DNA from 4 places in the Streptomyces sp. CA-294286 genome. Region 1 is predicted to be linked to each of the others. Evidence: riboswitches for the same ligand, from Rfam matches in the RefSeq annotation. Region 1 holds a riboswitch; each other region holds the start of a gene.

The links. A riboswitch is a leader RNA that binds a small molecule or an ion and turns the genes downstream of it on or off. The one in region 1 is predicted to bind cyclic di-AMP.
Region 2: another riboswitch for cyclic di-AMP. It lies ahead of ACQPZG_RS18410 (M23 family metallopeptidase); the one in region 1 lies ahead of ACQPZG_RS09005 (M23 family metallopeptidase).
Region 3: another riboswitch for cyclic di-AMP. It lies ahead of ACQPZG_RS21155 (transglycosylase family protein); the one in region 1 lies ahead of ACQPZG_RS09005 (M23 family metallopeptidase).
Region 4: another riboswitch for cyclic di-AMP. It lies ahead of ACQPZG_RS06005 (M23 family metallopeptidase); the one in region 1 lies ahead of ACQPZG_RS09005 (M23 family metallopeptidase).

The regions. Positions count from the first base shown of each region.
Region 1 covers NZ_CP192005.1:964,149-968,159, reverse strand. Annotated here, with positions in the region: gene ACQPZG_RS09015 (M16 family metallopeptidase) at 1-773, shown strand, start outside; gene ACQPZG_RS09010 (M16 family metallopeptidase) at 842-2,209, shown strand; cyclic di-AMP (ydaO/yuaA leader) riboswitch at 2,474-2,641, shown strand; gene ACQPZG_RS09005 (M23 family metallopeptidase) at 2,656-3,450, shown strand; gene ACQPZG_RS09000 (HPr family phosphocarrier protein) at 3,719-4,000, opposite strand.
Region 2 covers NZ_CP192005.1:3,062,925-3,066,935, forward strand. Annotated here, with positions in the region: gene ACQPZG_RS18395 (alpha/beta fold hydrolase) at 1-157, opposite strand, end outside; tRNA gene ACQPZG_RS18400 (tRNA-Met) at 161-234, shown strand; gene ACQPZG_RS18405 (PP2C family protein-serine/threonine phosphatase) at 373-1,659, shown strand; cyclic di-AMP (ydaO/yuaA leader) riboswitch at 2,043-2,176, shown strand; gene ACQPZG_RS18410 (M23 family metallopeptidase) at 2,188-3,366, shown strand; gene ACQPZG_RS18415 (PrsW family intramembrane metalloprotease) at 3,566-4,011, opposite strand, start outside.
Region 3 covers NZ_CP192005.1:3,685,626-3,689,636, reverse strand. Annotated here, with positions in the region: gene eno (phosphopyruvate hydratase) at 1-939, opposite strand, end outside; gene ACQPZG_RS21155 (transglycosylase family protein) at 1,282-2,013, opposite strand; cyclic di-AMP (ydaO/yuaA leader) riboswitch at 2,016-2,218, opposite strand; gene ACQPZG_RS21150 (transglycosylase family protein) at 2,510-3,643, opposite strand; gene ACQPZG_RS21145 (cytochrome P450 family protein) at 3,791-4,011, opposite strand, start outside.
Region 4 covers NZ_CP192005.1:161,434-165,444, reverse strand. Annotated here, with positions in the region: gene ACQPZG_RS06025 (aspartate aminotransferase family protein) at 1-116, shown strand, start outside; gene ACQPZG_RS06020 (helix-turn-helix domain-containing protein) at 187-795, shown strand; gene ACQPZG_RS06015 (DUF6126 family protein) at 797-1,054, shown strand; gene ACQPZG_RS06010 (tyrosine-protein phosphatase) at 1,101-1,910, opposite strand; cyclic di-AMP (ydaO/yuaA leader) riboswitch at 2,286-2,471, shown strand; gene ACQPZG_RS06005 (M23 family metallopeptidase) at 2,474-3,523, shown strand; gene ACQPZG_RS06000 (SGNH/GDSL hydrolase family protein) at 3,713-4,011, shown strand, end outside.

The DNA.
Region 1 (4,011 bases):
TCCGTACGTACTACGCGCCCAACAACGCGGTGCTCTCCGTGGTCGGCGACATCGACCCCGAGCAGACGCTGGCCTGGGTGGAGAAGTACTTCGGTTCCATCCCCGGCCACGACGGCAAGCAGCCGCCGCGCGACGGCTCGCTGCCCGACGTCATCGGCGGGGAACTGCGCGAGGTCGTCGAGGAGGAGGTCCCGGCACGCGCGCTGATGGCCGCCTACCGGCTCCCCAGCGACGGCACCCGCGAGGCGGACGCCGCGGACCTGGCGCTCACCGTCCTCGGCGGCGGCGAGTCCTCCCGGCTGCACAACCGGCTCGTACGACGCGACCAGACCGCCGTGGCGGCCGGCTTCGGGCTGCTGCGCCTGGCCGGCGCGCCCTCGCTCGGCTGGCTGGACGTCAAGACGTCCGGCGGCGTCGAGGTCCCGCAGATCGAGGCGGCCGTCGACGAGGAGCTCGCGCGGTTCGCCGCCGAGGGCCCGACGGACGAGGAGATGGAACGCGCCCAGGCCCAGTTGGAGCGCGAGTGGCTGGACCGGCTGGGCACCGTCGCCGGCCGCGCCGACGAACTGTGCCGTTACGCCGTCCTGTTCGGCGACCCGCAGCTCGCGCTGACCGCCGTCGGCCGCGTACTGGAGATCACCGCCGCGGAGGTCCAGGCCGTCGCCAAGGCGCGCCTGCGCCCCGACAACCGGGCGGTCCTGGTGTACGAACCGCTCGCAGCCGCCGCAGACGCCGACGTGCAGGAAGACCAGCAGGAAGGGGCGGACCAGTGACGGACACCGCAGCCACGACCGGCCAGAACGCGGACGCGACCGGCAAGGCCGCCGCCGTGACCAGCGCAATGCAGTTCCACCCGCAGCCGCAGGCGGGCCCCGCCACCCCGTGGGCCTTCCCGGCCCCCGAGCGCGGCGCCCTGCCCAACGGGCTGACCGTGCTGCGCTGCCACCGCCCCGGCCAGCAGCTGGTGGCCGTCGAGATCTTCCTCGCCGCTCCCCTGGAGGCCGAGCCGAAGAACCTCGACGGCGTCGCCACCATCATGTCGCGGGCCTTCACCGAGGGCACCGACAAGCACTCCGCCGAGGAGTTCGCCGCCGAGCTGGAGCGCTGCGGCGCCACCCTCGACGCGTTCGCCGACCACCCCGGCGTACGGGTCTCCCTGGAAGTCCCGGTCTCCCGGCTGCCCAAGGCCCTGGGCCTGCTGGCCGACGCCCTGCGCGCCCCGGCCTTCGCGGACGGCGAGATCGAGCGCCTCGTGCGCAACCGGCTCGACGAGATCCCGCACGAGGCCGCGAACCCGTCCCGGCGGGCCGCCAAGCAGCTCTCCAAGGAACTGTTCCCGGCGACCCTGCGGATGTCGCGCCCGCGCCAGGGCACCGAGGAGACGGTGAAGAACATCGACTCCGCCGCCGTGCGCGTCTTCTACGAGGCGCACGTCCGCCCGGCCACCGCCACCGCGGTCGTCGTCGGCGACCTGGACGGCACCGACCTGGACGCCGTCCTGGCCGACACCCTGGGGCAGTGGACCGGCAACACGGCCGAGCCGCGCCCGATGACGCCGATCACGGCCGACGACACCGGCCGCGTGGTCATCGTCGACCGTCCCGGAGCCGTACAGACGCAGCTGCTCATCGGCCGCGTCGGCGCCGACCGGCACGACCGGCTCTGGCCCGCCCAGGTGCTCGGCACGTACTGCCTGGGCGGCACTCTCACCTCCCGGCTGGACCGCGTCCTGCGCGAGGAGAAGGGTTACACCTACGGGGTGCGCGCCTTCGGCCAGGTGCTCCGTTCCGCGGCGGACGGCACGGGCGCGGCCATGCTGGCCATCAGCGGCTCGGTGGACACCGAGTCGACCGGGCCCGCCCTGGACGACCTCTGGAAGGTCCTCAGGACGCTCGCCGCCGAGGGCCTGACCGACGCGGAGCGGGACGTGGCGGTGCAGAACCTGGTGGGCGTCGCCCCGCTCAAGTACGAGACGGCCTCCGCCGTCGCGGGCACCCTGGCCGATCAGGTCGAGCAGCAGTTGCCCGACGACTTCCAGGCCCAGCTCTACGCGAAGCTCGCGCAGACCGGCACCGTGGAGGCGACCGCCGCCGTGGTGAACGCCTTCCCGGTGGACAAGCTGGTCACGGTCCTGGTCGGCGACGCCTCGCAGATCGCCGAGCCCGTGCGCGCGCTGAACATCGGCGAGGTCACGGTCGTCACCGGCTGACCTTCCGTACGGCACGGGTCGACCTTCTGTACAACACCGGCTGACCGATCAAAGGTCAGATGCAGAATCAGCGCAAAGTATGACAAGCAGGGCCCCGGCGTCGAGCAAGTCGCCGGGGTCCTCCCTTATGTCCGTTTTATTGGAGAGGTTGCCTGTCTGGCGTGTGGGCTCCGTTACAAAAACGGCCCTGTGTTTGGAGATTGAAAGAAGTGCCGCTTAGCGTCGGTCCGGCTGTCCGTCAGCTTGCGCCGCAACCGCGGCACCGGGCAGTCATCGCCGAGTCCCCGTCAGGCGCGAGCCTGGGGAGCCGGGGACCCATTCAGTCCCTGGGGTGAATCGGACGCCATCGCCCTTCGCGGGCCGGTGGGGCCCGTAGGAGACCTTCCTGCTCCGAACCCGTCAGCTAACCCGGTAGGCGAGAAGGAAGGAAAGGAAACAGCCACTTCATGGCGTTCACCCGTGCCGCCGGGAAGCACCGGCGTCCCTCCGCCCTGTCGCGTCGCAGCGCGAACATCGCCGGAGTCGCTGCCCTCACCACGACCGGCGTCATCGGAACGCTGGCCCCGCAGGCCTTCGCCGCCGACCAGGACCTGGCCGCCGAGGAGACCGGCAGCATCCGCGCCGTCGTCATGGAGGACTCCGTGACGGAGACCCTCGCCGAGCGCGTCGAGGCCCAGGCCACCGCCCAGCGCGAGGCCTACGAGAAGGCCGAGGCCCAGCGGAAGGCCGAAGAGGCGCGCAAGGCGGAGATCAAGCGCAAGGCGGAGGCCAAGATCCGTCAGGAGCGCGAGGAGCGCGCGCGTGCCGCCCGCGAGGCCGAGCGCAAGCGCCTCAACGCCTACCGCCTGCCGGTCGCCGGCTCGTACGTCTCCACCGGCTACAAGGCCGGTGGCGCCATGTGGTCCTCCGGCAGCCACTCCGGCGTCGACTTCCACGCCTCCTCCGGCAGCTCCGTCGTGGCCGTCGGCTCGGGCACGGTCGTCGAGGCGGGCTGGGGCGGCGCGTACGGCAACAACGTCGTGATCAAGATGAACGACGGCTCGTACACCCAGTACGGCCACCTCGCCTCGATCGGCGTCTCCGTCGGCCAGTCCGTCACCCCCGGCCAGCAGATAGGCCTCTCCGGCTCCACCGGCAACTCCTCCGGCCCGCACCTGCACTTCGAGGCCCGGACCTCCGCCGAGTACGGCTCGGACATCGACCCGGTCGCGTACCTGCGCAGCCACGGGGTCAGCGTCTGACCGCGCCCGCAGCTCCACCGCTTCACCGGGATGCCCCGGCTCGTACGAGCCGGGGCATCCCGCTTTCCTCCCCGGTCCGGCAAGCGCCGCCGTGCGGAGCTGCGGAAGGCCGGGGCAACGCGGAAGCCGCGGGAATGCCGGAGGGACGCGGAAGCCGCGGGTGGGCCGGGGCAGCGCGGGGGTCGCGGGAATGCCTGAAGAACGCGGAAAGTCGCGGCCCCCGCATTCGGGGGCCGCGACTTTCCGCACGGGACTTCGCCCGTACGGGTCAGACGGTCTCGGGGAGCTCGTCCAGGCCCTCGGCGACCAGCTTCGCGAGACGGTCCAGCGCGGCGTCCGCACCCTCGGCCTCGGACGCGAGCACGATCTCCTCGCCGCCCTGCGCGCCCAGGCCCAGCAGCGCCAGCATCGACGCGGCGTTGACCGGGTTGCCGCCCGCCTTGGCGATGGTGACGGGGACGCCGGTGGCCGTGACGGCGCGGACGAAGATGGAGGCGGGGCGGGCGTGCAGGCCCTCGGCCCAACCGACGGTGACGCGGCGCTCAACCATGGTGTAGCCCT
Region 2 (4,011 bases), 2.1 Mb from region 1:
CCCCGCGGGGCGGCGAGGACGGCGTCGAGACCCGCAGGCTCGCCTCGAAGCTGTAGTCGGAGGCGCGCTCCGGCCCCGGGGTGCGCCCGTCGGCGGGGCGGCTCCCGGTGGGCACCTGGTCGAGGGTGCGGTCAGGATGGCGTAGGGTTGTGTTCACCGACGCGGGGTGGAGCAGCTCGGTAGCTCGCTGGGCTCATAACCCAGAGGTCGCAGGTTCAAATCCTGTCCCCGCTACTGAAGAAGTAGTGAAGGCCGGAGGCCCGGAACTCGAAAGAGTCCCGGGCCTCCGGCTTTTCCCGCGTCCGAGCGAGTGGTTGCGTGCACGAGCGGTTCCTTGCGGGGGCGCCCGCGCGCGCCGTGCGCGTCCCCCACATGGCGGATGCCGATTCGCTCTGCGGCGCGGCTCCGGCCAGCCTGGGCGGGGAGCGGTACCGTCCGCACCCGGTGCGGACCTGGGCAGGGGAGCAGACGGTGGCGGGGTACAGGCGCGGCGGGGACGGTACGGGGGCGGAGCGCGGGGCGTCGGTGGTCGCCGGCGTCGGCGGGAAGAGGACGAGGCGGTTCGTACGGGCGCTGCCCGCCCTGATGATCGCGGGCGCGATCCCCTTCGACCTGCTGACGCCGACCGACTTCACGGCCGCCCCGATGTTCACGGCGGCGCCGCTGATCGCCGCGCCGTTCTTCTCGCTGGCCGGTACCGGTCTGATCGCCTGTGCGGGCGTGCTCGCGGTGCTGGGGCTGCGCCTCCATGACGACACCCTCACGTCGGTGATCGGCATGACCGAGCTGGTGACCCTGGTGACGGTGGCCGTGCTGTCGATCCTGATCAACCGGGTCGTGCGCCGCAGTGGCCGGCAGTTGGCGTCGGCACGGGTGATCGCCGAGGCGGCGCAGCGGGCCGTCGTGCCGATCCCGCCGGAACGGATCGGCGGCCTGGAGGTCGCCGCGCGGTACGAGGCGGCGGAGGCGGACGCGTTCATCGGTGGCGACCTCTTCGCCGTGCAGGACACGCCGTACGGGGTGCGTCTGGTGGTGGGGGACGTACGGGGCAAGGGACTTGAGGCCGTGGAGGCGGTCGCGGTGGTGGTGGGGGCGTTCCGGGAGGCGGCGGAGACGGAGAGTTGCCTGGAGGGCGTCGCGCAGCGGTTGGAGCGGGCGCTCGCCCGGGAGGGCAGGCGGCGGGACGGGCTGGACGCGCTGGAGGGGTTCACGACGGCGGTGCTCGCCGAGATCCCGCGCGGCGAGGGCGTCGTACGGCTGGTGAACCGCGGGCACCCCGAGCCGCTGCTGCTGTACCCGAGCGGCGAGCTGGACGTTCTGGAGCCGGAGGAGTTCGCGCTGCCGCTGGGGATGGGTGACCTGGGCGACTGGCCGGACAGGGCGAGGGAGTTCGGCTTTCCCGGCGGCGCGACGCTGGTGTTCTACACCGACGGTCTGTCGGAGGCGCGGGACGAGGCGGGGGCCTTCTACGATCCGGCGGCCCGGCTGCGGCGCTCGCTGTTCTCCGGGGCCGAGGCCGTGCTGGACGCGCTCACCAGCGACGTACGGGTGCATACGGGCGGCACGCAGACCGACGACATGGCGCTGCTCGCGGTGGCGCGGCCGGGGGCGGGGCAGCCGGAGCGGCGGCGAACCGTGGAGATCGTGAAGGGTTACTGAGGCGAGCCGCGGGGACACTGACGGCGGCCTGTGCGGCCTATGCGGCCTGTGCGGTCTGTGCGGCTTGTGCGGCCCGCGCGGCCGGTGCCGCGCGGGGACGTTACGAGGGGCGTCACGCTGGGTGCTCGAAGCGCAGCCCATCGCATAACAATTGATGATCTATCAGTTGTGGAGAGTTTGCGGGCACCGGGGCCGGTGTGGCCAAGTGGGCGTCAAGAGACCGGTGTGTCGCCCCGGTTGGTACGCATATAAGGATCTATGTCCTGGTCACGAGTGGGGGCTCTGTGTGAACGATCAAGAGGAACGGCTTGGAAATCCACTTGTGTGTCTATTAACGTTCGATAACGCAGCGCGGTCGTCCCAGCCGTCGTCAGAGACGGCGCCGTGCGCGTGCGCCGAATTCCGTGAGGAAACCGGGGAACCACCAATTGGGGTGAATCGGGCCGAAGTTGGCCCGTAGGAGACCTTCCTGCTCCGAACCCGTCAGCTAACCCGGTAGGCGAGAAGGAAGGAAAGGAGCGCGCCTCCGTGGCGTCCAACAGGCCTGCCCCCGAAGCCCCCACAGCCCCCGCTTTCTCGTACGGGGCGTACGGCGTCCCGAGCGAGGACCACCAGGTCCCGCAGCAGCGCAGCGGAGGCTTCGAAGGCTTCGTGGAGTTCGACGCGGGCGGACCGCGCGCGGCGGCCGAGGAGTGGAACCCCACCGCGGACTCCATCGCTCCGGTACGTGGCAAGCACCGCGTCGCCAAGCAGCGCGGCTCCCTCGCCCGCAGTTCCACCGTGCTGGGCGTCGGCGTGATCGCCGCGGTCGGTGCGGGCGGCATCGCCACCGCCCAGGAGAAGCCGGCCGTCTCCATATCCCTGCCCGACGTGCTCACCGACTCCCTCGACTCGCTCGTGGACTCCCTGCCGGACGCCGAGTCCCTGCCGGGCGTCGGCACCATGCTGGCGGACTCCGGAGCGGCCGAGCAGGACGTGGTGGTCGCCGCGGTGCCCACCACGACCGCCGTGCACGCCGTCGCCGGGGCCCCGGTGGAGCAGGTCGGCGCGGGCGAGAGCCTGCGGGCCCGCATCCTCCAGCAGGCCGAGCAGCAGCGTTCCACCGCCGACGAGGCCGCCCAGGAGGCGGCCCGCGCGCAGGCCGTCAAGGACGCGGCGGCCGAGGCAAAGAAGCAGCGCGACGAGGCCGAGGCCAAGGCGGAGAAGGCCGAGAGGGACAAGGCCGAGGCCGAGGCGAAGGCCAAAGCGGAAGCCGAGGCGAAGGCAGCCGCGAAGGCGGAGGCCGAGCGGCTCGCCAAGCTGGCCGGCAGCTACGCGATGCCCACCTCCCAGTACACGCTCACCGCCACCTACGGACAGTCCGGCTCGATGTGGTCCTCCGGGCAGCACACCGGCCTCGACTTCGCCGCGTCGGCGGGCACCCCGGTCAAGGCCGTGCACGGCGGCACCATCAAGTCGGCCGGCTGGTCCGGCTCCTACGGCTACCGGATCGTGCTGGAACTCAAGGACGGCACGGAGATCTGGTACTGCCACCTCTCCCAGATGAAGGTCTCGGCCGGCAGCACCGTGGGCACCGGGGAGACCATCGGAAACGTGGGCGCCACCGGCAACGTGTCCGGCGCGCACCTGCACCTGGAGGTGCGCACGCCCGGCGGCGCGGGCGTCGACCCGGCGGCATGGCTGCGGGACAAGGGCCTGACGGTCTGAGACCCGCCCCCTCGCACAACTGACACCGTCCCTCGCACATCGGGCACCGCCCCACGCACAGACGACACCGCCCCACGCACAGACGACACCCGCCCCTCGCACATACGACTTCCCGAACTCCGGCAGTCCTGGCGCTCACCCCCCGACGCCAGGGCTGCCGGTTCGCGTCCGCGCGGGTACGCGGCGCAGTCCGCGGGCCCTAGTGGTTCCGGTACGGGTTGTAGGCCGCCGCGTAGGCCGGGTGGTACGGCGGGGGCAGCATCCGTATGCGCCCGGTGACCTGGGCCGCGTACACCAGGGCCGGGCCCGCGATCCTCTTGCGTTCCCACAGGCGGTGCAGGAGTTCCCGCTCGCCGGCGGTGAACTCGGCCGCCGCCTGCGGGGTGGCCGTCTGGCGCCGTGCCCGGTAGCGCAGGAAGGCCAGCGCGGTGGCTGCTTCCTCGTACTCGGCGACCGCGCGGGCGGCGCCGGGGCCGTGGGTGCGGGCCGCGTGCCCCTGGGCGAGGGAGCGGGCGTGCATCGAGGACAGCGCGAGCGGCTCCGCCGGATCGAGCCAGCCGGCCGCGGCGTACGCGGGCAGCTCGGCGCCGATCATGCGCAGTTCCCGCTGCCGGGTCCAGATGGCCAGCCAGGTCAGGAAGGCGA
Region 3 (4,011 bases), 2.7 Mb from region 1:
GTCGTCGCCGACGATCTGGACCTTGGCGCCCAGCTTGTCGGTGATGACCTTCCAGCCGTCCCAGTCGTCCTCGTACAGCGGGTCCTCGATGGAGACCAGCGGGTACGCGGAGACGAGCTCCTCGTAGTAGTCGGTCATCTCGGCGGCCGAGCGGGACGCGCCCTCGAACTCGTACTTGCCGTCCTTGTAGAACTCGGAGGCGGCGACGTCGAGCGCGAGCGCGATCTGCTCGCCGGGAACGTAACCGGCCTGCGTGATGGCCTCGATGATGAGGTCGAGCGCGGCGCGGTTGGACTCCAGGTTCGGGGCGAAGCCGCCCTCGTCGCCGAGACCGGTGGACAGGCCCTTGGTCTTCAGCACCTTCTTGAGGGTGTGGTAGACCTCGGCGCCCCAGCGCAGCGCCTCGGAGAAGGACTCGGCGCCGATCGGCGCGATCATGAACTCCTGGATGTCGACGTTGGAGTCGGCGTGCGACCCACCGTTGAGGATGTTCATCATCGGGACGGGCAGCAGGTGCGCGTTCGGGCCGCCGAGGTAGCGGAACAGCGGCAGGTCGCTGGCCTCGGAGGCGGCGTGCGCGACGGCGAGGGAGACGCCGAGGATGGCGTTGGCGCCCAGCGAGCCCTTGTTCTCGGTGGCGTCGAGGTCGAACATCGCCTGGTCGATCAGGCGCTGCTCGGTCGCGTCGTAGCCGACGAGCTCCGGGCCGATCTGCTCGATGACGGCCAGGACGGCCTTCTCGACGCCCTTGCCGAGGTAGCGGTTGGGGTCCCCGTCACGAAGCTCCACGGCTTCGAAGGCACCGGTGGAGGCGCCGGACGGAACAGCAGCACGGCCGGTGCTGCCGTCGTCGAGGCCGACCTCGACCTCGACCGTGGGATTGCCTCGGGAGTCCAGGATTTCCCGGGCTACGACGACGTCGATGGACGGCACGAGCATCTCCTTCATGGGGTGTGACGCTGGGGAAGCTGAGTGCAGGGTCGCTTTCGGCCTTGCGACAAGAGCCTAACCGGACCTGGGGCGTCGTTCGGCCGTACGACTGTCTGATGGGACGGAAAAATGCCCGAATGCCTGCAAGAGGGGACGAAGACCGCGCCGAAGGTCGCCGCCGTCGGCCGCCCGGGGAACCGGTACGCCCGCACTGCGCGCCCCGCACTGCGCGTACGGAACGGGGCGGGGGAACGGAAGAACCCCGGCCGGGCGCGAACGGGGGGGGCGTCGCGTCCGGCCGGGGCCCGGCGTGCGGGGGCGGCGGGGGTGGGCCGCCGCCCCGCACGGGGGTCAGCGCAGGTGGAGCTGCTGACCCGGGAAGATGAGGTCGGCGTCGGTGACGACGTCCTCATTCAGGTCGAGGAGGTGCTGCCAGCCGCCCTTGACGTGGTGCGCCTGGGCGATCTTGCCGAGCGTGTCGCCGGCCTTCACCTCGTACTCGCCGTCACCCTTCTTGACCGGGGCGACGGACTTCGGGGCAGCCTGCTTGGCGGCCTTCGGGGCAGCCTTGGGGGCCACCCGCTCGACGGCCTTCGGGGCCTTGCGGGCCTCGCTGCGGGAAGCGGCCGGGGCCTCCTGGCGCTTCTGCGCCTTGGGGGCGGACTTCTGCGAGAAGCCCGAACCGGTGCTGACGCCCGGGTCGACACCGTCGTTGGTCAGATTGCCGGCGCCGGCGCAGGCCCAGGCACCCGGACCCTGCATGTCGAGCAGCCGCTCGGCGGTGGCGATCTGCTGGCCCTTGGAGGCCTGGTCGGCGCGCGGGGCGTACTTGGTGCCGCCCGCGGCCGCCCAGGAGGACTGCGAGAACTGCAGACCGCCGTAGTAGCCGTTGCCGGTGTTGATGGACCAGTTGCCGCCGGACTCGCACTGGGCGACCTTGTCCCAGGTGTCGACGGAGGCGGCGGAGGCCGTGGAGGCCCCCATCAGCGGGGCTGCGACCGCGACACCGGTGACACCGGCGAGGGTGACGACACGGGTGGCCTTGGACGGGCGGCGGTGCTTGCCCTTGCTGAAAAGCGACATGGATATCTCCTCACCGACGCCTTCGAGGTGAGCTGTCGGGTTCGGGCTGTGAGTTCGCCCGGCCTCCGGTCCGGTCCGCCGCTGCGTGCTGCAACTGCGTTCCGTTTCGGCGGCTTCACCCCGAGCCGTTCCCGTCACGTCTCTCAACGTCCGGGCCCGGCACTTACCTTGGGTCCCCCGCTCCTGCCTACGGCGCTTACGCGACGACTGCTCCCGGTGCCCGCCGGCAGGATTCGGCGTGACGGGCTCCGGTGCTCACCGGTGGCGAGCGATGACGACCGTAAACACAGGAGTCCCCGATGTTCAAAGGCGAACATCGGGGACATCTCACCCCTACTTGCCCTTCCGACGCGGTTGTTTACGCAGGTCAGAGCGGACGCGCCGGGAGCTCCCCGGCGGGACACACCAGTTGGAGCGAAGAGACTCATGTCTCACTTGCGCAGAACCGGACATAAGGCACTGAACTACCCCTGCTTTGTGTCCGTTTCGCGGCCGTTCAGTGACCGGCTCCCGCCTGCTCCGTGCCCGCCGCGTCTCCCAGCACGAGGTTCTGGCCAGGACGGATGAGGTCCGGGTCGGCACCGACCGCCGAGCGGTTCGCCTCGTAGAGGGCGGGCCAGCCGCCGGGCACCTTCGCCTCGTCCGCGATGTGCGAGAGGTTGTCGCCGGCGCGGACCGTGTACGGCGTGTCCGACGCGGGCACCCCTCCGGGCCGCTCGGCCTTCTCGCCGCGGGAGGCGTGTTGGCCGGACTCGCGGCCGTCGGTGACGGACGGGTCGGCGGCGGTCGGGTCGGTGCCGGGCGTGACGGCGGGGTCGAGGCTCGCGCCCGCCGTCGAGTCCATGCCCGGTTCGACCGAACTGCCCGTTTCGGGGGACGTGTTCTCGGGGGCGGGCTCGCCGCGGTGCTTGCCCCGGCTCGCACCCTGCCCGGGGTCCTGGCCCGGGTCGGCGGAGGCAGAGGGGTCGGCGGAGCCGGACGGGGCGGGAGTCCCGGCACCCGGGGTGCCCTGCCCGGCGTCGGCGCTCGGGCCGGTACTGGGGGTGACGCTGGTGCCCGGCGTGGGCTCGGTGGGGGTGACGGCGTCCGCGGAGGCCGACGGGTCCTCGCGGTCCGGGCTCTGCGTGCCGCCCTCGGGCGCGTCGCGCTTCACGGAGCCCGCGGGAGCCTTGGGCGGCGCACTGGCATCCGTACCGGGGTCGGCGGCGTCCACACCACCGGAACCCTCCGAACCGGAACCGGAGCCGGAGCCGCCGCCGGGGGCCAGTCCGGATATGACGGCGCAACTGGGCCACGCCTGCCGGCCCTCCGCCGCGAACACCTTCTCGGCGACCTTGATCTGCTGCGCGCGGCTGGCGAGGTCGGCGCGCGGGGCGTAGTCCAGGCCCCCGTACCGCGCCCACTTCTCCTGCGAGAACTGGAGCCCGCCGTAGTGCCCGTTGCCCAGGTCGGCACTCCACATGCCGCCGCTCTCGCACTCGGCGACCCGGTCCCAGGTGTTCGCGTCGGCCGCCGAGGCGCTCGTCGCACCCAGAAGCGGAATCGCGATGGCGGACCCGGTCACCCCTGCTGCGACGAACAGTGCGGGGGCCTGACGCGGGCGGCGGTGTTTACCGTTCCCGGAACGCATGCGGTTGCCTTTCAGCTGACGGTGACTCGGCTTCCGTCCGTAACTGCCGAGTCGCCCGTGAACGTAGCCGTACTCGAACACCCGTCACAAGTCGATGCAGTGCAGATCACGCAAAGGTCACATTGCTGAGGTCCCGTCACTTCGCCTTCACCTGTGGGCGTCCCCGAACTCGACGGGGAGCGTGCGCAGTCCGCGCATGATGAGACCGCCGCGCCACCGCAAATCAGCAGGATCTCCCGCGAGTCGCAGGTCAGGAAGGCGGGTCAGGAGGGCGGCGAGCGCGGTCCTGGCTTCGAGCCGTGCGAGCGGCGCACCGAGGCAGTAGTGGATGCCGTGGCCGTAGCCCAGGTGCGGGTTGTCCCGACGGC
Region 4 (4,011 bases), 800 kb from region 1:
AGGTCGACCGGTTCGTCGCGGCGTTCACCGCCGTGATGGACGAAGCGCACAGCGGCGGCGGGCTGATGTGGGACTTCGGCAGGACCCTGGTGAAACAGGCTGTCGCCCACCGCTGAACCGGCCGGGACATTTGCCTCTGGGGCAAAGCACTTGCCCCAGAGGCAACCGCTCTGGCTCACTGGGAGCATGACGCCACCGCCCGAGGAGAGCACCGACGACTCCGCCGAGCTGCCCGCGGTCGCTCCCCACCTGCGCGAACTGCGACGCCGCAGCGGTCTGACCCTGGAGGCCGCCGCCCGGCGCGCCGGGCTCTCGCCGGCGCACCTGTCCCGCCTGGAGACGGGTTTGCGGCAGCCCTCGCTGCCGATGCTGCTCGCGTTGGCACGGATCTACGGTACGACCGTCTCCGAGCTGCTCGGCGAGAGCGCCGGCGGCCGGGACGCCGTACTGCGCGCCGGTGACATGGCCGCACGCGAGGCCGACGGCTGGACCTACCGGCAGGCGGGCGGTTCCGGCCGCGCCATGCAGGCACTGCGCGTGCACGTCCCCCATGCGGCGCAGCAGGACCTCGTCCGGGTGCACCCCGGCGAGGAGTGGCTGTACGTCCTCGAAGGGCGCCTGCGGTTGGCGCTCGGCGACACCGTGCACCTGCTGGACGCGGGTGACAGCGCCCACTTCGACTCGCTCACCCCGCACCGGATCACGTCCGTGACACCGGGCGGGGCGGAGCTGCTTTTCGTCCACACGCTGATGCAGAGCACCGTCGCCGGGCTCTGCCTGCCCCAGGAGTCATGAGATGGCGGAGCTCACCGAAGCACAGAACGCCGCGATGGCCGCGATCGCCAGGGCCGCCGACGAGATGGCCCGGGAGGGCGGACCGGACGGCAGGAAGGCCGACTGGAACGACGGCGCGGGGAAATCCTCGGGCGTCCTCGGCTTCGTGGAGGACAGGGCTCCGCGCGGCCTCGTCCTCCGGGTCTTCCTGTACGTCGCCGTGGGACACGTCTTCGCGGCCTTCATCTACCTGCTGTTCACTCTCGGCGGCAAGGGCTGAAGACCGGGCGGGCGTCCGCGCCCCGCCGCCCCCGCACCCTGCGGCCCTAGACGGTGAGGCGCTCGCGCAGCGCCTCGCGCGTCCGGGGGGCGAGCTTCAGGCCCTGCGTCAGGTACGTCTCCGTGTCGCCCCAGGTCTCCTCGATCGTGGAGAACGCCGCGCCGAGGTACTCCACGCGGGCGTCGAAGAGCGGCGCGAGCAGTCTCAGCACCTCGGCGTTCATCGCGTCGGGGGAGTCGCTGCTGCGCTGCACCCGGTACCGGCGGTGCGGGTCGTTCGACTTGACGTAGTCCGCCTCCACGGCCTCGCGCTCGACGCCCACCGCGAGCAGCGTCACGGCGACCGACAACCCCGCCCGGTCCTTGCCCGCCGCGCAGTGCATCAGCGCGGGCACGCTGTCCTCGGCCAGGGCGTGCAGCACCCGGCTGTGCTCGGCCGTGCGGTCCTTGATGATGCGGCGGTACGCCTCCGTCATGCGGGCCGCGGCCTTGCCGTCGTCCAGGATCTCCCGCAGCTGGTCCATGCCGCCGTCGCGCACCATCCGCCAGAACTCCGCGCCGTCCGCCGGGTCGCTCAACGGGATGTTGACGTTGCGCACGCCCGTGAGCTCGACGTCCGGGCCCTCCAGCTTCTGGTCCGCGTCGTTGCGGAAGTCGAAGACGGTGTGCAGGCCGAGGGAATTGAGGAAGGCCGTGTCCGCCGCGGTGGCGTGCGCGAGATGCCCGCTGCGGAAGAGCCGTCCGTACCGCACCGTGCGTCCGTCGGCGGTGGGCAGCCCGCCCACGTCGCGGAAGTTCCGTACACCGGTCAGGTCGGGCTCGGCCGACGACGGGACCTGTGGCACTTGCTGCGTCACGAGCGACTCCTCAAGGTCGTTCGCCGGCGCGACGTGGCCGACGAGGGGCGCGTTCCGAAGATACGACATGGGCGCAACACCGATGCCTCAGGCAACCGATGTGCAGCCTCTTGGGTTTTTTGGAAGCAATTGAGGTTTATGGGCGATTCTGTGCCGGAGTCGAGTGAGCAGGATCATAAGGGTGATGTGCCAGGAGGTGGCGGGGCGTCAAAAGGCAGGCCAGGGACGGAAAGTGGTGGAAGGGGCGGAGCGGGAACGGCGTGAGAATCATGAAGAAGAGGTGCTGACGGCGGGGAGAAGAAGGGAACGGCTTGTTCCGGCGGCCTTCACTCGCCTACGGTCACCGTCAATCCGGGTGGACCGCCGAGTCCTGCCACCACCCGGGCACCGCACCCATCTTTCTTCGTGTGGCAGGAGCGGGGGACCCAGGTAGTACGCCGGCGCCGGAGGACGAGAGTCCGCCGGACCGGCTAGGGGTTAAGTCGTGCTCGTGACGAGCGCGGCCGGGCATCTCCAGCCCGAACCCGACAGCTCACCCCGTAGGCGCCGGAGAGGAAATCGTCATGCCTGCAAAGGGTAAGCACCGCCGCCCGAAGTCCAGTTCGTCCCTCACCCGCGGCTTCGTCGCCGCCGGCACGGGGAGCGCGGCACTGGCGCTCCCGCTGATCGGCGCCACGGGCGCGCACGCCGCCGACAAGGCCGCGGCGCCGGTGGCCGAGGCCCCCGTGCTCACGTCGCAGAAGGCTCCGGCGGCGATAGTGCCGCAGCAGCGTACGGCGGAGCAGGCGGCGACCCCGAAGACCGACGCGACCCGTACGTACTCCGTCGTGCGCGGCGACCACCTGTCGAAGATCGCCGCCGAGAAGAACGTGCGCGGCGGCTGGCAGAAGCTCTACTCCGACAACCGGTCGGTCGTCGGCGAGGACCCCTCGCTGATCCTCCCCGGCATGAAGCTGTCGATCGGCGCGAAGGCGCCGGGCGGTTCGTCCGCCCCCGCCGCGGCCCCGGCGGAGAAGAAGGCCGCCCCCACCGAGCGCAAGGCTGAACGCACCACCGAGCGCAAGGCCGAGCGCACCGCCGAGCGCAAGGCCGAGAAGGCCCAGAAGCGCGCCGAGCAGCGCACCGAGCAGAGCCGTGAGCGCACCGAGCAGCGTGCGGCGAAGAGCGAGCGGCGCACCGAGCGCCCGTCGCAGAACACCGGCTCCAGCTCCGGCTTCAGCGCGCCCGTGCCCTCCGGCGTCTCCACTCCGTACCGCGCCTCCGGCGGCAGCTGGTCCAGCGGTTACCACACCGGCGTCGACTTCCGGGCGTCCTCCGGCACCTCGGTCAAGGCCGTCAGCGCGGGCACCGTCGTCTCCGCCGGCTGGGGCGGCTCGTACGGCAACGAGGTCGTAATCCGGCACAACGACGGCCGCTTCTCGCAGTACGCGCACCTCTCCGCGCTGAACGTCCGCTCCGGCCAGAGCGTCTCCGGCGGCCAGCAGATCGGCTACTCCGGCTCCACCGGCAACTCCACCGGCCCGCACCTGCACTTCGAGATCCGCACCGGCCCGGGTTACGGCTCCGACATCGACCCGCTGGCCTACCTGCGCAGCAACGGCGTCTCCATCTGACGCCACCCGGACGGCCCCGTCCCCGCTCGCCCTCGCCCCCGTACCGACTCCGGTGCGGGGGCGAGGTGCGTACGCCACAGTCCGCCCGTATTCCGGGTTGAACGAAACTTGACCGATGGCATATCTCACCCACCGTCACCCTTCCCTACGGTGGCGTAGGTCACTTGCGACGGTGAAGGATGTGTCAACGTGGCAGACGATTCGAGATCATTCACAGCAGGCACCATCGGGTCGTACGCGGCGATCGGGGACAGCTTCACCGAAGGTGTGGGCGATCCCGGCCCCGGCGGCGCGTTCATCGGCTGGGCCGACCGGCTGGCCGTCCTCCTGGACGACCGGGTACCCGAACACACCTTCCGCTACGCGAATCTTGCGGTCCGGGGCAAGCTCCTCGACCAGATCGTCGCGGACCAGGTCCCGCGCGCCAAGGAGCTCGCGCCCGACCTGGTCAGCTTCTGTGCGGGCGGCAACGACATCATCCGGCCGGG